Methylosarcina fibrata AML-C10: one gene and its partner. The protein of the gene in region 1 binds, or shares a complex with, the protein of each later gene. Links are inferred from orthologs where the notes say so. Each region holds a gene or a part of one and is shown in the gene's direction. Other genes may lie near its edges. The genes, in order: A3OW_RS0104930 and dapF.

Region 1 (11,583 bases):
GGATTCCATGGTCTGCAAGGGCGGCAGGGAAAGAATGTAGCGCTTGGGCGGATGGCTTTTGAGCTGCTGGTCCTGAAAAGCAAGCAGCAAAGCCTGTAGCGCGGCAATATTCAACAGGCTGAAAGCGATAATGGAGGTCAGAATATGAGTCCCCATCTGCCAATTATAAGTCTGTAGAGGATGCGGCGTTTCGGAGAGGCCGAGTTCCAGGCCGAGCATCAGGGCGGCAATCGGAAACAGAACAATTCCGAGTTTTTCCACCGGCTTGTTGAAAGTGGCAATTAACAGCAACAGCACGACAATCATGGCCACCAGCGAAGCCATGGTAAAAAAGCTGAAACTCAAACCGTTGTTATTGCGGAAAATCAGGGCGCCATAGAATATATGAGCTGCCAGCGCGATCCAGGCGAGCACTAGCGGAGCCGGCTTTTTCTCATTCGAATTCAGATAAATCTGTCGGGTAATCAGCAGGGCGCTGCCGAGGTAGGCGCTGATGGCAACTAGGGCGAAAGCGGTGGCATTCATCGGATTGGTGGTCGGCTATACAGGCTAAGGATGTCTTCAAGGCTTTGCATTCAAGTCGTCAATAACCATACCAAGCAAGGATTAAAGCTTGCGAAAACATGGTTCGATAGGACGCCCAGTGCAAAGGCCTTCCAGGATATGGTAGTATATCCGATTTGAAAAGTCCTGTTGCGGCGCCTGTTTTTTATTGACGGTGACATACGTCGGAGAATCTGTTGCCAGGCCGGTCTAAGCCTTTTCGCGGGCAAATTTTCTTGGATCCAATAAAGTCATAGCTATGTTTGATAATTTAACCGACCGATTAAGTAATACGCTTAAAAAAATTAAAGGGCAGGGGCGCCTGACTGAAGACAACATTAAGGAAACCCTGCGCGAAGTGCGCGTCGCCTTGCTGGAAGCCGACGTGGCCTTGCCTGTCGTTACCGATTTTATCGATCGGGTCAAAGCAGGGGCACTGGGCCAGGAAGTACAGTCCAGTCTGACGCCGGGGCAATCGCTGATCAAGCTGGTTCAGGCCGAGTTGATCAAGGTGATGGGCGAGGCCAACGAAGGCCTCAATTTGAGGATGAACCCGCCGGCGATCATTTTGATGGCGGGGCTTCAGGGCGCCGGAAAAACCACGACGGTGGCCAAGCTCGGCCGATGGCTCAAGGAAAATCAAAAGAAAAAAGTCGGCGTGGTCAGCGCGGACGTCTATCGTCCGGCCGCGATCAAGCAACTGGAGATGCTGGCGGGTGAACTGGATCTGGAATTTTTCCCCAGCGATATTTCCCAAAAGCCGGTCGACATCGCCAATAGCGCCATCGAAGCCGCCCGGAAAAAATTCCTGGACGTCGTTATTATCGATACCGCGGGACGTCTGCATATCGACGACGAAATGATGGGTGAAATCAAGGAACTGCATGCCGCGATCCAGCCGATCGAGACGCTGTTCGTGGTCGACAGCATGACCGGTCAGGATGCGGCGGTCACGGCCAAGGCATTCAACGACGCATTGCCGTTAACCGGGGTCATTCTGACCAAGGCCGACGGCGATGCCCGCGGCGGGGCGGCGTTATCGATCCGCCACATTACCGGCAAACCCATCAAGTTCATCGGCGTCGGTGAAAAAACCAGCGCGCTGGAGCCTTTTTATCCGGATCGCCTCGCTTCCCGTATCCTCGGCATGGGGGACATGTTAAGCCTGATCGAAGAGATCGAGCAAAAAGTCGACAAGGAAAAGGCCGAAAAACTGGCTCGCAAGATCCAGAAAGGCAAAAGTTTCGATCTGGAAGATTTTCGCGAACAATTGCTGCAAATGCAGAATATGGGCGGCGTCAATACCTTGCTCGACAAATTGCCCGGCATTCATGCCGTTCCCACCGAAATGAAGAACCAGATCAACGACAAAATGCTGGCGCGTCAGATTGCCGTGATCAATTCGATGACGATGCAGGAAAGACGTTTTCCCGATTTGATCAAGGGCAACAGGAAAAAACGCATTGCCGCCGGCTGCGGGCAGGAGTTGCACGACGTCAATCGACTCTTGAAGCAATTTCTGATGATGCAGAAAATGATGAAAAAATTCAAAACCGGCAACATGGCCAATATGATGCGCGGCATCAAGAATAACGTGAGGGCTTTCCGGAGATAACCAAGACCCGGCTGTGTCGCTCCTCTCGTGACGCAGCCGGAAATCTCGGCATCAATATCAATTAGTACTTCACTTATTGCAAAAATCGCGTAAAATAGGCGGATTAAATTTTGAATTAATGTTTTCGAGGAAATTAGATGGTAACTATTCGTCTTGCCAGAAGCGGCGCAAAAAATCGTCCTTTTTACCATGTTATTGTGACGGACAGCAGAAACAGCCGCGACGGCCGCTATATTGAACGTGTCGGTTTTTTCAACCCGTTGGCGCGGGGCAAGGAAGAAAGGCTGCGTCTGGACAACGAGCGCGTCAGCTACTGGACCGCCAACGGCGCACAGCCTTCCGACCGCGTGGCAAAATTAATTAAAGACGCATTGAAGGCGGCTGCCTAAACCGATTTGACCGAAAGCCGAAACAAAACCATCGTCGTCGGCAGGATTTCCGGCGTTTTAGGGGTCAAAGGTTGGGTTAAGGTTTATTCCTATACCGATCCGAAGGAGAATATTTTTAATTATTCTCCTTGGACCTTAATAAAGAAGGGAGAAGAAGTTCGAACTTACCAAGTAGCCGACGGCAAGCTGCACGGCAAAACGGTAGTCGCACGGCTTGAAGAGGTCACCGATAGGAGTCAGGCGGAGAGTCTGATCGGCTCGGATGTTCATATCCTGAAATCTCAGTTGTCCGCCGTGGAAGAGGGGGAATATTACTGGTCCGATCTGATCGGAATGGCGGTTGAAACGGCCGAAGGTGTCCGTTTGGGATTCGTGGACAGTCTGCTGGAAACCGGCGCGAACGATGTTTTGATTGTCAAAGGCGAACGGGAGCGCGCCATACCTTTTTTACAGGGACAGACAATACTTCACGTCAGCCTCGATGCCGGGGTCATCAAGGTGGATTGGGATCCGGAGTTTTAACTGTACCGATGCGGTTTGACGTCGTCACCATTTTTCCGGAAATGATCATGTCGGCCGCTAGTTTCGGCGTGACCGGCAGAGCGATCGAGCGAGAGATCGTCAGTCTGTCGGTCTGGAATCCCAGAGACTATACGCACGACAGGCACCGGACGGTCGATGACCGGCCTTACGGAGGCGGCCCGGGCATGGTGATGAAATATCAGCCACTCCACGAGGCGGTGATGTGTGCGAAACAGGCCGGGCCGGGTTCGGCGAAAGTCATTTACTTAAGTCCTCAAGGCCGGCCGATTACTCAGGATTTATTGGCTGAAACCTGCGGCGAAGGGCAATTGATTCTGATTGCAGGGCGCTACGAAGGCATTGACGAGCGCTTTGTCGAGCTGGACTGCGATGATGAATGGTCGATCGGAGATTACGTCATCAGCGGCGGCGAACTGGCCGCCTTGATCGTTATCGATGCGATAACCCGTTTATTGCCCGGAGTGCTCGGCGATGAAGAATCCGCCCGGCAGGATTCCCATGCCGGCGGCTTGTTGGATTGCCCGCATTATACAAGGCCCGAATGCCTGTCGGGGCTTGCCGTGCCGGCGGTTCTGCTGAGCGGCAATCATGGCGAGATCGAGCGCTGGCGGGCCAAACAGGCACTCGGCAGAACCTGGCAGAGGCGTCCGGATTTGCTGGCCAAGAAAAAATTAAGCATGGAGCAGGAAACTCTGCTGAACGAATTTAAAATTGAAGTTAATTAGGGTGTGGTAATGAGCAATATAATTGATGCATTGGAAAAAGAACAACTGAAACAGGTGCCGGAATTCAATCCGGGCGATACCGTAGTGGTTCAAGTTAAAGTTAAAGAAGGCGATAGGGAAAGAATCCAGGCTTTTGAAGGGATTGTTATTGCAAAACGCAATCGCGGATTGAACTCGGCATTCACCGTAAGAAAAATTTCGCACGGAACCGGCGTTGAGCGTGTTTTTCAAACACACAGTCCGTTGATCAGCGAAATTCAAGTCAAACGCCGTGGCGACGTTCGCAGAGCCAAGTTGTATTATTTGCGTGATCTGACCGGTAAGGCTGCTCGAATCAAGGAAAAATTGTAATTTTTCAGGTCGAGATTGTGTCCGGATAAAAAAGGCGGCTTATAGCTGCCTTTTTTGTTTCCGGCAGAGCGGAAGGAGAGGCACAGGAATCCCCGGGAGTCAAAAATACCGTCCCAGCAACTGGAACGCAGCCGGTCAAATCGGATAAAATCGAGCTAATAAGCTCTGTTATTGGTTATTTTTGAGTTTATGGAAAATATAAAAGCGAAATTAGCCAGAATTGAACAGAATTCGGAAGCCATCATTTTGTTGCACGGCTTGGCCAGAACCGGGCGCAGCATGAAAAATGCCGGCAGGCTATTTTCCGAATACGGTTATCAGATTATAACGATCGATTATCCTTCGCGGCATTACGGCATCGAGAGACTGGCTCTGGATTATATCGAGGAAGGCGTACGGAAATGCGAACCGCTCCCGATCAATCGAATTCATTTCTTCACTCATTCTTTAGGCGGTATTCTGCTACGCTACTATCTGTCGCGTCAGCGGATCGATAAACTGGGCAGAGCGGTGATGCTTGCGCCGCCCAATCAAGGGAGCGAAATCGTCGACAAACTGGGTGCCTGGAAGCTGTTTAAATACTTCGGCGGGCCGGCCGGACTGCAATTGGGCACGAAAGCGGACAGCCTGCCGAATAGCCTGGGCTCGGTTCATTTTCCGGTCGGCGTCATCGCCGGCGATAAACCCGTCAATCCCTTTTTATCCCGGCTGATTTCCGGGGCTAACGACGGCAAGGTATCCGTAGAGCGGTGCCGGGTTGAAGGGATGCAGGATTTTCTCGTCGTACCGTTTTCCCATACTTTTATCATGCAGCGCGATTATATTATCGAACAGTCACTGCATTTTATTCAGCACGGCTTTTTTTGGCATGAAAAGGGGGCTGATTAGATCCAGGCGGTCCTGGTGGAACTAAGAGCGGTCATCCTGCAATTGCGCGACCTGAAGCTGCTCGTTTAACCGGGCTGTATTTTTCATTTGTTTGTAAATGCGAAAAACCTTGTCCGGATAATGCGATCGGTTATTTCCCAGACTGCCGTTATACCTTAACAGAGTCCGTCTGATATTGCCTTTGCTCAGATCCTTATATTCCGCCAGGATATGGGTACCGACCGAGATATTTTTTCTTGCGTTGTATAGGGCCCGAGTGCCGCCAATAGACTTGATTTTTTTGGGATGAGCGCTGGCCAGCACCTGCATCAGGCCTCGTGCTCCCTTCGGGCTGACCGCCTTTTCCTTGAATTTGGATTCCACTGCGATAATCGCCAGTATCAATTCCGGTTGCAGCCCCTGCTTGACGCCGTTGTTAAAAGCTTCCGACACTATGACGGACGCCTTGTTTTCAGTGACTTTGAATTGATGCTGGATGTAATTGGCCAGAGCTTTTTTTTTCTGAACATGCGCATCGGCCATTTTATGGTCGGGTTTATCGTGATCCGGAAGCGGCGGAGGAATTTCTCTGAATTCGTTATGATCGACGGTCAGGGACGAAGGCGGAACTCGAGCGGGATGCGTGAATCCGGCGCTGATCAGGAGCAGTAGAGGGATGGAGACGGTGTCGTGATATGCGCGCTTCAGCAGGAATTTAGTTCTCATGTCGACCTCATTATTGATTATTTTGGGTTTATAACAAGAGTGGTACGATGGCGCTCTTGTTTTAGACCCGTCGAACAGCGGTGGATAAAACTACCACCAGTGCCAGCCGCAGAATAATATAGATAAGAAATAAATGCTAAATGTATCGACCAGTTATCGAGGTTTTTTAAGCTTATCCTATTATTCATCCGGACGCAATATTTTGGTGCGACAGAAAAGGATGGCTTCCTGTCGGATTCGGCAGTATTCCTTGGGTATCGGAAAAAATAAACTCGGCCTCTTGGGCTTTACGGATGCGCTCATTTTTAAAAAAATATAATTTCTATATTGTTTTTCAAGGCAAAATATCGTATAAGAAGGGCCATCTACCGAATACCTTGATGCTTTTGCGGTTGAAGAGATCTTCTCCAGCCGGGAATACGCATAATCAAAAGTTGTTTATCAAAATGTCTAACATGGGGCGCTAATGAAAAAATCTAACTCCTCTTCCTTCAGTCAGCTAACCGTTCTGTCAGTGGCCGCCGGAATACTGATGGGCCTGTCGCCTGTTTCTTCCGTTCTGGCCGTATCTCCGAAAACGGTCCGAGCCTCGGTATCCAGCACGGGATCGGAAGGAAACAGCTATAGCGAAAGTCCTGCTCTTACCGCCAACGGACGCAACGTGGCGTTCGCCTCCGAAGCCAATAATCTGGTTGACGATGACGGCAACGATACGATGGATGTCTTTGTCCACGATCTTTTAACCGGCAAAACTCAACGGGTTTCCGTCGATAGCGCCGGTGTGGAAGGCAACGGCCCGAGTTTTAGTCCTGCCTTTGCTGCGGACGGAAGCTTGGTGGCGTTTGCCTCGGGTGCCGACAATCTGGTCGCAGGCGACAATAACAACACCTATGACGTTTTTGTGCGCAATCTTAAAACCGGCGTGACCAGCCGCATTTCCGTGGACAGTTCGGGTATGGAAGGCAATGGTTCGAGTTCCGGTCCGAGTTTTTCCGCCAATGGCCGGTTCGTGGCCTTTTTGTCTTATGCCAGCAATCTGGTTGCCGAAGACGGCAACGGCACCGCCGATGTTTTTGTACATGATCTTAAGACCGGCATCACCCAGCGGGCTTCCGTCGACAGCTCGGGTACGGAAGGGAACGGCTTCAGTTACGAGCCTGTTTTATCCGAAAATGGCCGGTATGTGGCCTTTTCCTCTTACGCCAGCAATCTGGTCTCCGGAGACAATAACGGCACCTACGATGTTTTCGTGCGTGACCTGGTGGCGGGAGAAACGCAACGGGTGTCGGTCGGCAATTCGGGAATTGAAGGAAATAACGAAAGTGCCGGGCCTGCAATTTCAGGCAACGGCCGTTACGTGGCGTTTCATTCAAAAGCCAGCAACCTGGTCGAAGGGGACGGCAATTACGCCATCGACGTGTTCGTGCGCGACCTCAAAAAAGGCGTTATCGAGCGTATTTCACTCGATAGTACGGGCGTTGAAGGCAACAGTACCAGCCTGTATCCCGCTATCTCCGCCAATGGCCGTTACATCGCGTTTCATTCAACCGCTACCAATTTGATTCCGGGGGATGACAATGTCACCGCGGACGTGTTCGTGCGCGACCTTAGAACCGACAGCACCGAAATGATGTCTCTCGGCGATTCGGGCGTTGAGGGCAACAGTACCAGCATCTACCCCGCCATCTCGGGCAACGGCCGCTTTGTTGCGTTCGAAACGTATGCCGACAACCTGACGGCAGACGATACGAATGAGGAAATCGATATTTTCGTACGCCGCCGTTAGGTCTTGTTTACGGCCGACTTAAAGTTGCGCCGGTAATGGTCCAAACAGTGCTCGGAGCCCTTTTATTTCACAATCGGGCTCTGTAGCGTCCTTCAAAGATCCGGCAGCAGTCCGGGAATGCCTACCCGCTGAACTTGAACGGCATTGTTGCCTTCTTCATAGGCCGGTAATTCGCCTTTCTCCTGCCACAGCCGGAATGCCAGAGAATAGGACAGAACCCGTATCGGATAGTCGCGCGGCAGAGTCTGTAAATAGGGCTGAATGCTGGTAAAATCGGACGCGCCGTATTGCTGCATGATAAAGCGCAATCCTCCGTTGGCCGGACCAATATTGTAGGCAAGCAGAGCCAGAAACAAATCGTCGTTCATCTCGGTCAGATAGTGTTTGAACGTGGCGGCGGCTATGAAAGCGTTATGCCGGGAATTTTCAAGCGACAGCTTCTCCGTCTTCAGTTTGGTTTGCGCTTCCTTGATGATCGATTTCGGCACTTGCGTGATCTGAAACAAGCCGTGCCCCCCATCGTTGCTGTTTCTCGGCATAAAAGACGATTCCGTCGCGGCGATGCCCTGCAGCAGATTGACATCGACGTCAAAGGCTCCGGCGGCTTCTTCGATGACTTTTTGAAATGCTTTCGCCCGGACGATCATTTTTTGCAATTGCGCCGAATTGTACCGGCGGTATGCAGCATAAACCTGATGGGCAATGGTGACCCGTCCGGCCTCCTGTTTGCCCCCCACCAAAGTCCGGAAGCTTCCATAAGCCATGGCAAATTCGTCCTGAACGACGAACCAACCGATCAACAAGGCAAGGCCGGCAGCCATGAGAGGCGCTAAAAATTCAGTCCGGGACTGAAGCCATTGACGAAGCTTCCACCAGCCCACCAGAAACAGTGCGGTGATCACTACCATAACCAGGATGCCGATCGCAAACGGCAATAGATTGCCGAAAAAACTGGTTCCGGAAAATCGGTTCGCCGAATAGCCCAACAGCGCGATGATCAGCGAAATGGCTGTGACTGAAAGACCCAGGATTTCGAGAGCAAGCATCAGAATTTTTTTTCTGATCTGAGCCGGTGTCGGTTTTTTCTTTGCTTTTCTGGTTTTTGCTCTCGGTTTGCGTGGCGCTCGCTTCGTCTGTTCGGGCTTATCGGCAGGTTCGATGGCCGAGAATTCCGAACTCGTCTTTTTGCGCTTGGGTTTCGGCCGGGGAGGGGCGGCTTCAGAAATGTCGGAGTCGGAATGGGCCGATTGGGTCATAAGGATAACTGTGCATTGCGGCTGGCCGGAGCGAAGCCCGGCTCGATGAAAATCTTTCCCGTACAGAACAAATCTAATTCATGAATGCTTTTTGTAAAGGTTCATTTATGAAAATGATCGGTGGGGCAGATCCCGTTGCGCAAACTGATGATGGGCCAGCCGGCTTTCCGGGCGTGAGCTTTCAATTTTTCGTCCGGATCGACCGCCACCGCATGGTCCACCCTGTTCAGCAACGGTAGGTCGTTGTGAGAATCGCTGTAAAACCAACTGTCGTTCATTGTTTCCCGGTTGTCTTCGAGCCATTGCTGCAACAGCCTGACCTTGCCTTCCTGAAAGCAGGGTTCCCCGACGAAGTTTCCGGTATACCGTCCGTCGACAAATTCGGGCGGAGTCGCCAGCAAGTGGTCAATGCCGTACAACTTGACGATGGGCTCGGTAACGAAGCGGTTGGTGGCGGTGATGACTAGCAGCGTGTCCCCTCGACTTTTATGTTTGGCAATGAGTTCACGGGCGGGCTCCAGCAGGATCGGCGTGATGATTTCCGATACGAACCGGTCTCGCCAGGCAAAGAGCTGCCGGGGGGCGTGCAGGGTTAAGGGCCGTAGCGAAAAACGCAGAAATTCGACAATATCGAGCCTGCCTTGTTTGTAATCTTCGTAAAACCGGGCGTTTGCCGCTTCATACTGATGCTTGTCCACGATGCCCTGATCGACAAGAAATTGGCCCCACAGATAGTCGCTGTCGTCTGCTATTAACGTATTGTCCAGATCAAAAATCGCTAAACTCACAATAATCCCGGTTAAAATAATAAAAAGAATAAAACTCTATGGAAACTAAAGAAAAATTATGGAACAATGAGATACTAATTTTTTTCAATCGGCCTTCTCCCGATCATTTTATCATAGACGGGATCGGGAGCGGGCAGGATACAAGATGCAGGTTTTAACATGATAGACTCTAAAGGATATCGGCCTAACGTCGGAATCATCCTTTGCAATGACGAGGGTCGCGTGTTTTGGGCAAAACGAATGGGGATGAACGCCTGGCAGTTCCCTCAAGGCGGCATAAATCATGATGAAGACCCTGAAACAGCGATGTATCGCGAATTGTGGGAGGAAACCGGGCTACAGCAACAGCATGTTCAAGTGATCGGGCGCACGCGCTATTGGCTGCGGTACAAGTTGCCCGAACGTTATATTCGTAAAAATTCGATGCCTTTGTGCATCGGCCAGAAACAGATCTGGTTTATCTTGCGGCTGGTGACGCATGAATCCAACGTGCGTTTCGACTGCTGTCCGAAGCCGGAATTCGATACCTGGCGGTGGGTGGATTACTGGGAACCGCTCAACGACGTGGTTTATTTTAAACGCAAGGTGTATCAAAGAGCGATGACCGAACTGGGCGCGCTTCTGGCCATTGATTCGGTTCCGGTGAGCGCAGCCGGCTTTCTGGCCAGGGAAAAAACAGTCTCGGAATCGTACAAGGGCGTCAAAAAACATCGTTAATCGTGATGAACATTACCTGCCGGGTTCGGATTCACGGCCGGCCGGTCTTAAATAGCCTACGCTTGTGTCCATGCTGCCGTCGGCGTACAGATCGATCATGCGGTAACCGGGGGCGGTATCGTCGATGCTGAACTCCCGGCTGGCCGGCGTAAACTGGATGCAGGTCGAAGGCGCACTGAGGATTCGGATCGATTCGAACCGGCAATCCACCGCTTGATGCACATGGCCGCAGATGACGGCCTTTACCTGAGGATATTTGGCGGCTAACGACAAAAAATCCCGGCTGTTGTCGATCATCATGGTGTCCATCCAGTCGCTGTCGATTTTCAGGCAGTGGTGGTGCACGGCGATCAGGGTCGGATGATCTGGATTTTTGCTTAAGCAATCTTCCATGAAGGCTAACTCCCGCGCCTCGAGATGCCCTCCAGGATAACCCGGTACCTGGCTGTTCAGACAGAGAATTTGCCAGTTGTTCAAAAATAAACGTGACTCGCAGCGTATGTTTCCTTCATTCAAAACTTGCTGCATGAGCCGGTAGTCGTCATGGTTGCCGGGGAGGCATACGCAGGGGACAGGAAAATCCTCAAGCATTGTTAGGATCCTTTGGTAGCCCGAAAGGCTGGGTTCCTGCATCAGATCGCCGGTAAGCAAAATCAAATCGATGGTCGTGTTTTCGGCAAAAGCCTGCTCCAATACGGCGCGAAACGTCCGGTCGGTATCGAGCCCGTAAAATTTTTCGCCGGGAGCAGGCATGATGTGCGGATCGGTCACCTGCAGAATGGAAGCAGCGCGAGCAACAGAATTCATCGGCGGACTTTTCCTCAATTCCTATTCAATGTCTCTGACCAGAATTTTCGAGTTTCTTTCCGGGTTATAAAGGATTTTTAACGGCTCGGGCAGGTGGTTGAAATCGGTCGGCTGAAATCCACGTTCGATAAACCAGTGTGCGGTCTGGGTCGATAACACATACAGTTTTTTAAGAGCCAGTTTTTTCGCTTTGCGGTAGGCATGTTCCAGCATGCGGTTGCCCCGGGCTCCGCCCCGGTAGCCGGGATGGACGGCCAGGCAGGCGATTGCCCCGAAATGACCGTGCCGATGCGCATGAAGCGCGGTACAGCCGATAATTAACCCGTCCCGTTCGATGACAATGTAATCGGCGATTTCCGTTTCGATTTTTTCTCGTGTCCGTTTGGCCAGAATGCCTTGCAGCTCCAGCGGTTTGATCAGTTCCAGGATGCCGCCGATATCGTCCAGAGTAGCCGACCGGATGTCCTCGA
Region 2 (11,619 bases), 2.7 Mb from region 1 along the record:
CCTGACGAATTTGTACAGAGCACAAACGATAATCCGAGACATGGCGTGTTCTTCAGTGGGGCCGAAATACAATCGGAACAAAATTAAGGATATTATACTCGGATGCCGGTAGACCGCTACTTAAACTAATAGTCAGTCGACAGGATTTGCATTGCGGCGGGAATTGCTGCGCCTTGTTCGGCGCCGTATTAAAAAAGACCTGCAAGGCCCGGTTCCGGATTTTCGTCGCAACAGGGCCGGCCACTGGACCGATTAAGCCGGTCCAAGCCGCAGAGCCTTACAATTACAACTGGGATTGCAAATAATTAGGCAGGCCGATCGACTCGATGATTTCCAGTTGGGTTTCCAGCCAGTCGACGTGTTCTTCTTCACTTTTGAGAATGTGGTTGAAAATTTCTCTGGAAAAATAATCCTGCACGGTTTCGCAATGGGCTATCGCTTTTTTGAGCAGAACTATCGCCGCCTGAACCAGCTTTAAATCGCATTCGAGCATTTCTTTGGGATGTTCGCCGATTCTCAACTTGTCGAGATTCTGCAGGTTGGGCAGTCCTTCGAGGAAGAGAATGCGTTCTATCAACGAATCGGCGTGCTTCATCTCGTCAATGGATTCGTGATAGACCCTGTCGTTGAGTTTGTGGAAGCCCCAATTCTTATACATGCGCGCATGTAAAAAATACTGGTTTATCGCGGTCAGTTCGTTGGTCAGTACCTTGTTCAGAAACTCAATGACTTTCTTATCGCCTTTCATAGCGGCCTCAAAAAGATGTCTAGCAAGCAGTAAGGATCGGGTGGAGGGATGACTGTTGCATTATAGACTGCTGTTGCCTCGCACCGTCAAGCAATTCCTTAACCTGTTTGTTGCATTTTCCGCATTCTCCGCCGACTCCCAGACAATGATGAAGCTGCCGGCGGGTTCTGACGCCGTTATCGATCGCTTTTCTGATCTGATGATCGGTTACCGCTTTGCAAACGCACACATACATTCAATCGGTCTCCTGAAAAATAGTCATTAAAATGATAACAATTCTCATTACAAAAATAAAGAGCAGCGAACCGTTTTTTTGGCGCGCTTCGTAAAGACAATAGCACTTCTATAAAGCCGGAATGAATTTCTTCCGCGCCTTTAAATTAACTCTTCGCCGGTCGCTAAAATAAAACGGCGTCTTTCGAACGGATGCACCGCTGCCGGGGGGCTACATTATTCGAGCCATTCACCTAATGTAAGACCTCTTAACCTACAATTAAGTTGAAACAACCCCTTCTCATCCTGTCTCTTTGATTATCCTGAAACAGGAACAGGTATTTACTATCGACTTTACTTCATTGGGGTGCCTGGCTGTCTCCCTGTGCCGTTACCGTGAAAATCGAAAGCCTCCCACAGACGATTGTCATGATTCGGGGTGTGGAAAGCCCCCTTCATGTCGGTTAAATTAAGAGAAAAAACACGGTAGGGTGGATAAGCGAAGCGCATCCACCGCATGGCTACAGAATTCCCTAACTTAGCGGTATTGGGTTGGGGCTTTAACGGATTCCGTATCATGTATAAGATAGGCCTGATTTTATTTTTTTCCACCTTGATCTGGTCGGGCATCGGGCCCAAAGATTATCCGACCTGGTTTCTCGAAACCGCCCCCGCTCTGATCGCCGTTATTCTGGTCATTGCGACCCGGCGGCGATTTCCGTTGACCTCGCTGGCCTATGTCCTGATTCTGATCCACAGCGTCATTTTAATGATCGGCGGACATTACACTTATGCCGAAGTCCCTCTGTTCGACTGGATCAAGGAAACGCTCCATCAGGATCGGAATAATTTCGACAAACTGGGCCATTTTGCCCAGGGCTTTGTGCCTGCCATCGTCGCCCGGGAGATTCTTGTCCGGAACAAGGCTGTCAACGGTAACTCCTGGCTGAATTTTTTGATCGTCTGCGTGTGTCTTGCAATCAGCGCTTTTTATGAACTAATTGAATGGCTGGTTGCCTTATTCAGCGAGGAAGCGGCCGAGGCCTTTTTGGGAACCCAGGGATACGTCTGGGATACCCAGACCGACATGGCCATGGCCTTGGCAGGAGCAGTCTTGGCGCTGCTGACTCTAAGCAGATGGCATGACCGCCAGCTTCAGGCCTTGCAACAGGAGACGCCATAGCGTTTTTATCCGGCGCCGGCCGCCAGCCTCCGGTACTTTTTTCGGCGGAATCATTATAAAATGACCCTTTTTCTCGCAAGTACATTATCAGACCCATGAAACCAGACATCATCGTCAGCGCTGTGCAACAGCCCTGTAACCACGACCGACAAGCCAACCTGGATTTTTCCATCGCCAAAATCCATGAAGCGGCCGCCGCCAAGGCCGATCTGGTGGTATTGCCCGAATTGCATCTGGGACCTTACTTTTGCCAGAACGAAGACTACAACAATTTCGACCTGGCGCAACCGATTCCGGGTCCGGCCACGGAAATCCTGGGCAACGTCGCGAAAAAGCTGGAAATCGTGATCGTCTCGACCATTTTCGAAAAACGGGCGCCCGGCCTCTACCACAATACCGCCGTGGTGTTCGACAGGGACGGCCGTATCGCCGGCAAATACCGGAAAATGCACATACCGGACGACCCGGGTTTTTACGAGAAATATTATTTCACGCCGGGCGACATCGGCTTCAAGCCGATCGAGACGTCGATCGGCAAGCTTGGCGTGCTGGTGTGCTGGGACCAGTGGTTTCCGGAAGCCGCCCGGCTGATGGCGCTGGCCGGCGCGGATCTCTTGATTTATCCGACCGCGATCGGCTGGGATCCGGACGATACCCAGGAAGAGCATCAGCGCCAGCTCAACGCCTGGATCACGATCCAGCGTTCCCACGCCGTCGCCAACGGCATTCCGGTCGTTGCCTGCAACCGCATCGGCTTTGAAGCGGCGCCTAATTCGACGGCCGGCATTCAATTCTGGGGCAACAGTTTCATTGCCGGCCCGCAAGGCGAAATTCTGACCCAGGCCGACGACTCGGAAGTCAAATTGCTGACCTGCCGCCTCGACGCCGCCAGAAGCGAGCGAGTCCGGCAGATATGGCCTTATCTGCGCGACCGCCGGATCGATCACTACGGCAATCTGACCCGGCGCTTTATCGATTAAGGCGCTCGCAGCAAGGATGAGCCGCCCGGCTCATCCTTCCTTCCATTTGATGTTACAGCCCATACTGGGAATCTGATCCGGGTTGATCGGGCGGTTGGCCAGCAAATTATCCAGCGCCTCGCGCAAATCCCTGCCCGTCAGCGGTATGTTGTTTTTCGGCATGGAATCGTCCAGCCGTCCCCGATAGACGCAGAAAAGATCCGCATCAAACAAATAAATGTCGGGCGTGCAGGCCGCCTGATAGGCCTTGGCGACCGCCTGGCTCTCGTCGTACAGATAGGCCGCGAAAGGCCGTCCCCAGTCTTCCATCAATGCTTTCATCTTGTCCGGCGCATCTTCCGGATACTGAGCGACGTCGTTGGAGCTGATGGCGACGGTTCGAACGCCTTTTGCCGCGTAGGTCCTGGCAATGTCGATCAACTGCTTTTCCTCGTGCATCACGTAAGGGCAATGATTGCAGATGAACAAAATCAGCGTGCCTTTTTCTCCCTTCAATTGTTGCAAGCTTAAAGTGTCGCCGGTCACCGTGTCGGGCAATTCGAAATCGGGGGCGCGCGTGCCGAGCGGCATCATCGTGGACTCAGTTAAAGCCATGGTTTTCTCCTGGGTAGTGTTGATTCAATATTATTACTAGAGAGCTGCATTGTACTTCAGGATTGCTAAAACAATAAATCCCGAAGGTTGGAAGGGAGACGGGATAGATTGGTTCAAGAACGCCGAGCATGACGTGTGTTGATCTGAAGATCGGCTGCCTTCATTAAAAACCAATGCCTGGATACCTTGGCTTCGGGAACCTGCCGGGCAAATTTCTATTTCATAGACCTTCAACTTAACAATACGCGATGCTCAACTTTAAATGAATTGAAGACATGGCCGCCCGCGGCTCCCAAGTTGTTCTACCAAAAGCAACTTATGAAGGAGAAGGGTCATTGTAAAATAGAAGGCTTTATCATTTATATCTATTGCTGTGTAGAAGATATCTGCCGACTTTTCGTCAACCGACCGTTAAGAAGCCGGGGGGTATGTTCAAGCCGAGCGATGCCGAAGTCATCACGATGGGGCTCGTGGGTGAATTCATGGGCAAAGACCATGACAAAGGCATCTGGCGTTATTTTCGCAATCACTGGCATAACCGGTTTTCTAACTTGGGCTCGCGTGCCAACTTTGCTAAGCAAAGCGCTAATTTATAGCAACTGAAAAGGCGCATACAGGATCACATCGTTTGGCAAATCGGAGTGATGAATGATTCGGTCCACTGGGTGGACGGCTTTCCGATGCCGATCTGCAAGTAGGCTCGAGCCTCTGGCTGTCGTTGCTTCAAGGGCGAAGCAGAGTTCAGCTATTGCGCAGCGAAGGATGAGAAATATCATGACTTTGAAGGGCATGTGCTGGTCAATTTCGAAGGCATTTTCTGTGGCTATGCTTTTGCCCCGGCGAATGTCGACGAGCGGGATGTGCTGCCGGAAATGGTCGCCGGTCTGCAAGGGCGGCGGATCGGGGACAAAAGCTATATCCGTTCTTCTCTAAAGCAAGCATTGGCGCAACACGGCCTTGATTTGCAAACCCCTTTACGGAAAAACAGGCAAGACTTAAAGCCAAAGGCGTTGGTCGACCAACTGGTATTAAGCAGACGCTTACTGGAAACCGTCATCGGACAATTGGCCGATCGTTTTCATATTGAAAAAGTGAGGTCATGCGACACTTGGCATTTGGCTAACCGCTTTATCCGGAAACTGCTTGCCCCCACGATGGGCTGCTTCTTGGGAAAACTCATGGGCAACCCGACTTTGCTTTTTGAATCATTGGTTGAGATTTAAAAGTTGAGCATCTTCCCTGGATACCTTGATTGAAATCGCCAAACGGTTCAGCATCCTTGAAAGTCAACATCACATGGATTCGAAAGAATTTTTTTATCGGCACAGCCGGAAAGATGGCCGATGATGCGGAATTGGTCGAATGGGCTAGCGATTACCGGCATTATCTGCATTTGCATCGGGAACTGGATGCGAAGCTGAAACATGTTGCATGGTGCGCTGAAAATCTATCTGGATGCCGCCGAACGAACGATTCTTCATTATCACTGTCAGGACGAACAGAACCGTTCGCTGTTTCGTTACGGCAGTATCCGCATCATGAACATTTACCCGATACGGTTATTGTTTCGGAAAGCCCCGAAATTGCATCGGTCTGCATGAAGTGATGGAAAAACAGACAGAGGCCGGGTAAGCTTAGGCCGGTTGGCCGTCTTTACCGAAGGCACCAACCGGAACTGATTTTTGTCTATACTCTTTCTAGAATTCTCTCAAGCTATTCTCTCTATACTTCGGATAAATGATCACTTTTACCAAAATGCACGGTCTCGGCAATGACTTTGTCGTGATCGATGCCATGACTCAGCAAATCGCACTGACTCCCGAACGGATACGCAAACTGGCCGACCGGCACTTGGGCATCGGCTTCGATCAATTGTTGTTGGTTGAAAAGCCGGTGAGCGGCAATGCCGACTTCAAATACCGGATTTTCAATGCGGACGGCGGAGAAGTCGCGCAATGCGGCAACGGCGCCCGCTGCTTTGCCCGGTTCGTCCGCGACAAACGCCTGTCCGACAAAGATGAAATTCGCGTCGATACCGATTCCGGCCAACTGCTGCTCAGGTTCGACGAAGACAATTTGATAACCGTCAACATGGGCGTGCCTCGCCATACGCCCGCCGAAATTCCTCTGCTTGCCGAGCGGGAGGCGGCTTTTTATACGGTCGTGATCGACGGCCGGGAATTGTCGTTCGGTGCGGTTTCCATGGGCAATCCGCACGCGGTTATTCAGGTTCCCGACGTGTCGGCGGCTCCGGTGGCCGAAACCGGCCGCATTCTGGAAAGCCATCCCCTGTTTCCCGAGCGGGCCAATATCGGTTTCATGCAGATCATCGACCGCAATCACATCAAACTTCGGGTCTTTGAACGCGGCGCCGCGGAAACCCTGGCGTGCGGAAGCGGCGCCTGCGCCGCGGCGGTGATCGGCATCGAACGGAAACAACTGGACCGCGAGGTCCGGGTCGAATTGCCCGGCGGAGAACTGAAAATCGCCTGGGCAGGACGGGGCAAGCCGGTGTTCATGACCGGCCCGGCAATCAGCGTATTTGAAGGCATTATCCATGACGACTAAGCAAGCGGCGAGCCTGACCTCGGATCAGGTCGAAAATTATCTTTTGAAACATCCCGAATTCTTCAACGAACATCTGCATTTACTGGAAACGATGATTATTCCTCATCCCAGCGGTAATGCCATTTCCCTGATTTCCAAGCAACTGGAAATCTTCAGGAACAAGCACCGCGAGTTGGAAAATCAGCTCAATACGCTGATTGAAATCGCAAGGGACAACGATGCTTCGCTGAACCGCATGCACAAACTGACTCTGACGCTGCTCGAAGCATCGTCGCTGGCCGACGTTGCCGACAAACTGGACCTGATTTTGTCCGAGTATTTCCTGACCGATTTTGTGGCGATTCGAATCGTCAAGCCTCACGACGAGTCCGAAACGGCAGATTTTTTCATCAGACCGGACAGAGAAAGTCTTGAGCCGTTTGCTAAAGAATTGTCCTCGAAGGAGCCCAAATGCGGCCGGCCCACGCTGGCTCAGGCCAAGGCGCTGTTCGGCGGTTCCGCGTTGGAAGTGAAATCCTGCGCCATCATTCCTTTAAGCCTGGCCGGTACCAGAGGGTTACTGGCGATCGGCAGTCGACAGGAAGGGCGCTTCCATTACAGCATGGGCAACCTGTTCCTGAATCAGATGGGCGAACTCGTCAGCGCCCGGATCATGACGTTATTAACCCGAAACTAATTCCGATGGACGAGTCTGCCGGCCGGATATTGACCGATTTTTTGTCCGAGCTTAAGTTCGAAAAGCGGGTATCGCCGCATACCTTAAGCAATTACCGGCGGGATATCGAGCTGCTCGCCCGGTTTTGCCGAGATAAGGCCATTCTTCACTGGCGGGACGTTCAGCAAAGCCACATCCGTTCCCACATTGCCCAAAGGCACCGACAGGGGATCGGCAGCAAAAGCCTGCAGCGCGAATTGTCCGCGATTCGCAGTTTTTACCGGTTTCAATTAAAGAAAGGATGGATCGACAACAATCCGGCGCAGCATGTAAAGGCGCCGAAGCAAGCCAGAAAGTTGCCGAAAACGTTGGATGTGGATCAGATGGTCGGCCTTTTGGACGCCGGCGCCGATTCCATTCTGGAACTGCGCGATCTGGCCATGTTCGAATTGTTCTATTCTTCCGGCTTGCGTCTTGGCGAACTGGCGGCGCTGAACCTGGACGATCTGGATCTGCCCGACCGGGCGCTGCTGGTCAGAGAAGGTAAAGGCGGCAAATCCAGGGTATTGCCGGTCGGGTCACAGGCCGTGAAAGCCGTCGGGCAATGGTTGCCGCACCGGCAGGCGATGGCCTTGAAGGACGTCCCGGCCTTATTCGTTTCCGCCCGAGGAACCCGGTTGAGCCCGCGCAGCATTCAATTGAGGCTGGTCCGGTGGTGCCGGCAAAAAGAGATAACGGCCCGTATTCATCCGCACATGCTAAGGCATTCATTCGCCAGTCATTTATTGGAGTCCAGCCAGGATTTGAGAGCGGTTCAGGAACTTCTCGGGCATAGCAGCATCAGTACTACTCAGATCTATACGCACCTGGATTTTCAGCATCTTGCTGAAATTTATGACAAAGCGCATCCAAGGGCGAAAATTAAACCGAAGTAGCCATTTGCTTCATAAGCAAAAAAATCAAAAATCTGCTACCATGCGAATTCTCTATCATCAATAGACGCTGTCTGCCTTATTGCGCAGAAATATTTTAAATACAGGATACTGGAAATGGCGGCAAACGAAACACTGCAGGATATCAAATCGAGAGGGGTACTTTGGGGCTTTGGCGTTTTTATTGTTACGACATTAACCGTTATCCTGATTCTGGGCGCGTGGTGGGGCGGTGAGCCCGAGCAATTCAATATTCAGGAAGAAGCCCTGGAGCGGGCGAAGATAACGAAGACCACGGATATCCCTTTGGGCTATACCTTTACCAATACTCTGGCCCATATTGCCGAAGTGCTCCTGCATAAATCCGGCGGCTATATCACCAACGACGTGGCGCCTCCCGGCTTTTTCCTCGACAACATTTCCAGTTTCGAATACGGCGCCCTGGTGATGCTGCGCGACGCCACCTCGGCGTTAAGAAACCACTTCGCCCGGGACCAGTCCCAATCGGACGAAGATCCTGATCTGAAGGTAGCCGAACCTTATTTTTATTACGAAAACGATTCCTGGGCGCTGCCTTCGACCGAAGCCGAATATCAAAAAGGCGTGGACGCGCTGCATGAATACATGTCGCGTCTGCAAAAATGGGGCGGCAAGGTCAAGCGGGCGCAATTTTATGCGCGCGCCGACAATCTCTGGCAATACACCGAAGTGGTGATCAAACGGCTGGGCAACCTGTCGACCCGGCTCAGTGCCAGCACGGCCGGCGCCGAAATCATTCCCGGCCTGACCGTGATCGAGCCCGAGGCCAACATCCGCAATCCCAAGGCGGCCGCCGTGGCCCAGACTCCCTGGCTGGAAATCGACAACGTATTTTACGAGGCCAGAGGTTCCAGTTGGGCCCTGCTGCATATCCTGAAAGCAATCAAATACGACTTTCACGACATTTTGCTGGATAAACGCGCGATGAATACGGTCGATATCATGATCAAGTCGCTTGAAAACGCCATGGCGCCGATTCTGAGCCCGATGATTTTAAACGGCAGCGGCTACGGGCTATTTGCCAACTATTCATTGACCATGGCGACTTATATCGCTCGCGCGAACGCTTCCGCTCTCGATTTGCGCGACATCATGAACCGAGGCTAATGAACACGCTATGGACGAACAAATCAACTACAACCTGACCAACATCGATACCTGGAAAAGAATTTTCTTCATGCTGATCTTTGCCGCCATCGGCGCGTTGGTCAGGATGCTGCTCTGGGCCGTGATATTTTTGCAGGTGGCGACCGCCCTGCTGACCGGCAAGGCCAACAAACACATTCTCAACTTTGGCCGCGGCCTGTCCATCTACACCTACCACATCATGCTGTTTTTGACCTTCAATACCGAGACGCTGCCTTTCCCGTTTTCGGAATGGAATCAGACGGCGGAGCTCAAGCTGCCCGATAAATAAGGCGAGAGGGGACGGATGACAGGATGCGCTTCGAGCGCAGCAGGCTTATTCGTCCTCGTCCCGTCCTTCTTCCGCTTCCATCGTTTCCTCAGCCTGACCGCTCACCAGTTCTTTCAGATAACGATACAGCAATCGGGAGGATTTCGGCGGTTTCATTGCCGCCGCTTCCTTTTGCGCATTTCGCACCAATTGGCGTAAATGCTGACTGTCCGCAGCCGGCATCTGATCGAGCAGTTCGGCCAGGTCGTCGTTATTGCCCTGAATCAGCCGGTCGCGCCAGCGCTCGGCCAGATGATGCTCGCGGATGCCGTGGGCGCTCTGGTTTTTGATCCGCGCCAGTTTTTCCAGTATCGGTTCGACCTCCGTCTTGTGAAGCTGGCCGGCAATGTATTTCAGCAATCGCTTTCTTGCTCCTTTGTGCGGCATTCCTGCCACTTCGAGCGCCGATTTGCGGACGTTCTCCGGAAGATCAAAGGTATCCAGCACGACCGGAGACAATTTCGAGAGTTCCTCTCCCAAATCAAACAGCGCGGCGATTTCTTTCTTGATCCGGGTTTTATTCGGTCTTACTGCATAATATTCGACTTCGTCGTCTTCTTCGTAGTAATAATCTTGTTCTTCATTCATTTCGTATTAAACCATCGTAGTGGTACAAATTGATCCTTTTGCAGTCCTACTTTACCACAGACGGCAGGATCGCTCGCCATGCCTCCAGTTTTTCTCCGAAATTCAGCGAGGCATGGGCCGGACTGGTGGAAGGGAGGCGTCTGTAGTCCAGGTAGTCAAAGCGAGAAGGCAATCCGGGCAGAACGTATTTTTTGTAAAAGCCGGCAGCCATGCCGCCGTTAAAGAATACTTGCCGGATGGACGGGAATTGTTCAAAAAACAGAGCAAAATCGTTCACCCGGATCGATGCCGGTGCGATATTGGCGTCCAGGCTGCCTTGCCTCCGGCAGCTTTGCAGCACGTCCCAGACGGCAATCCCTTGATCGGTCAATATCTTTTTTCGAAGCAAATAATCGAGACGGTAATCAAAACCGAACAATTCTCCGAGGATTGGCCAGAATGCGTTTTGGGCGTGGCCGTAATATTGTCTTTTTTGCAAGGAGGTAATGCCGGGCATCGATCCCAGAATCAGAAGATGGGGATTGCCGGCGACGATAGGCGGGAAACCTTCTATGTCGGAAAGGGCGTTCTTCATAAATTACTTTAACTATAAAGCGCTAAATTTGGGATAATATACAGCCGTTTTTTATTTGGATATCAACAACAGCATGTGGTTTAAAAATCTGAGCATTTTTCGTCTTACCGAAGCTTTTACGTTAACGCCGGATGAGTTGGAAGCAAAGTTGCAGGCTTTGGCTTTCCGTCCCACGGGGCCTCACGAAGAGTTCAGCTTCGGCTGGACGCCGCCTTTAGCCAAGGCGTCGAATCCTTTAGTGCACAGCAGCAACGGTTTTATGATGCTGTGCGGTAAAAAAGAAGAAAAAGTTTTGCCCACCGCCGTAGTGAACGAGATGGTTCAGGAGAAAATCTCGGACGCCGAGGAGAAACAGGGTCATAAATTATCCAAAAAAGAGCGTTCCGCGATAAAGGATGAACTGATCTTCGAATTATTACCCAAGGCTTTCACGTTTTCACGCAAAACTTACGCTTACATCGATCCCAAAGGCGGCTGGCTGATCGTCGATGCAGCATCGGCCAAAAGCGCCGAGGATCTGCTCAGTCATCTGCGCAAATGTCTGGGCTCGTTGCCCGCCGTTCCGCTCAGCACGGTGGAAAATCCGAGCCTCGTCATGACCGGCTGGCTTCTGAATGACCAAGCCCCGGAGGACATCGTCATCGAGGACGAATGCGAGTTGCGCTCGCCCGGAGAAGAAGGCGGCATCATCCGCTGCAAGCGCCATGATCTGGCAGTCCCCGAAATCAAAAACCATCTTGATTCGGGCAAACTCGTCATTAAACTGGCGGTGAAATGGGCGGATCGCCTTTCTTTCGTGATGGACGAGCATCTGGCAATCAAGCGGGTGCGTTTTCTCGACCTGATTCAGGATCAGGTCGCCGAGGTGGATGCTGAAAGCGACGCCGAGAGGTTCGATGTCGATTTTTCGATCATGTCCCTGGAGCTGGCGAGTTTTCTGCCGCGCCTGCTGGAACTGTTCGGAGGAGAAAATCCGGCTTCGTAAGCTTCGGTAAACGGTTGAAGACGCTTGGCCCAAATAAAAAAGCCCGAGCCGGTAAAACCGGTTCGGGCTTTTTCATGCGGGAAAAGCAATGATGAATTATTTCA

What was found.
Region 2: the proteins of A3OW_RS0104930 (region 1) and dapF are in contact, whole or in part, in a solved structure (PDB 5YGU), measured with the Escherichia coli proteins. The link is inferred for Methylosarcina fibrata AML-C10 from one-to-one orthologs.

Annotation. Positions count from the first base shown.
Region 1 is NZ_KB889965.1:1,003,410-1,014,992, reverse strand. Bases 8,632-11,527 are described here. They hold A3OW_RS0104930 (RNA pyrophosphohydrolase), read left to right. Parts: upstream 8,632-9,748; coding sequence 9,749-10,306; downstream 10,307-11,527. Other genes in these bases: argA (amino-acid N-acetyltransferase), read right to left, coding at 11,135-11,527; cpdA (3',5'-cyclic-AMP phosphodiesterase), read right to left, coding at 10,319-11,113; A3OW_RS0104935 (histidinol-phosphatase), read right to left, coding at 8,903-9,589. Outside these bases: A3OW_RS0104990 (cytochrome C assembly family protein), read right to left, coding at 1-525; ffh (signal recognition particle protein), read left to right, coding at 803-2,158; rpsP (30S ribosomal protein S16), read left to right, coding at 2,296-2,547; ribosome maturation factor RimM, read left to right, coding at 2,554-3,069; tRNA (guanosine(37)-N1)-methyltransferase TrmD, read left to right, coding at 3,078-3,815; rplS (50S ribosomal protein L19), read left to right, coding at 3,825-4,166; A3OW_RS0104960 (lipase family protein), read left to right, coding at 4,356-5,054; A3OW_RS0104955 (lytic transglycosylase domain-containing protein), read right to left, coding at 5,076-5,759; A3OW_RS0104945 (TolB family protein), read left to right, coding at 6,226-7,545; A3OW_RS0104940 (transglycosylase SLT domain-containing protein), read right to left, coding at 7,638-8,591; more of argA, read right to left, coding at 11,528-11,583. UniProt on the Escherichia coli protein: Master regulator of 5'-end-dependent mRNA decay.
Region 2 is NZ_KB889965.1:3,739,452-3,751,070, forward strand. What follows is about bases 4,439-7,370. They hold dapF (diaminopimelate epimerase), read left to right. Parts: upstream 4,439-5,455; coding sequence 5,456-6,286; downstream 6,287-7,370. Other genes in these bases: A3OW_RS28350 (hypothetical protein), read left to right, coding at 4,971-5,324; A3OW_RS0117485 (DUF484 family protein), read left to right, coding at 6,276-6,962; xerC (tyrosine recombinase XerC), read left to right, coding at 6,968-7,370. Also shown: oxygen-dependent tRNA uridine(34) hydroxylase TrhO, read right to left, coding at 1-42; bfr (bacterioferritin), read right to left, coding at 284-748; A3OW_RS27325 ((2Fe-2S)-binding protein), read right to left, coding at 768-983; A3OW_RS0117450 (DUF2238 domain-containing protein), read left to right, coding at 1,539-2,144; A3OW_RS0117455 (carbon-nitrogen hydrolase), read left to right, coding at 2,240-3,124; A3OW_RS0117460 (thioredoxin family protein), read right to left, coding at 3,155-3,718; more of xerC, read left to right, coding at 7,371-7,876; A3OW_RS0117495 (DUF2333 family protein), read left to right, coding at 7,991-9,019; A3OW_RS0117500 (DUF4389 domain-containing protein), read left to right, coding at 9,030-9,329; ribosome biogenesis factor YjgA, read right to left, coding at 9,375-9,956; A3OW_RS0117510 (DNA-deoxyinosine glycosylase), read right to left, coding at 10,003-10,530; recombination-associated protein RdgC, read left to right, coding at 10,604-11,515; A3OW_RS0117520 (Lpp/OprI family alanine-zipper lipoprotein), read right to left, coding at 11,612-11,619. UniProt on the Escherichia coli protein: Involved in the succinylase branch of the L-lysine biosynthesis and in the biosynthesis of the pentapeptide incorporated in the peptidoglycan moiety. Catalyzes the stereoinversion of LL-2,6-diaminopimelate (L,L-DAP) to meso-diaminopimelate (meso-DAP).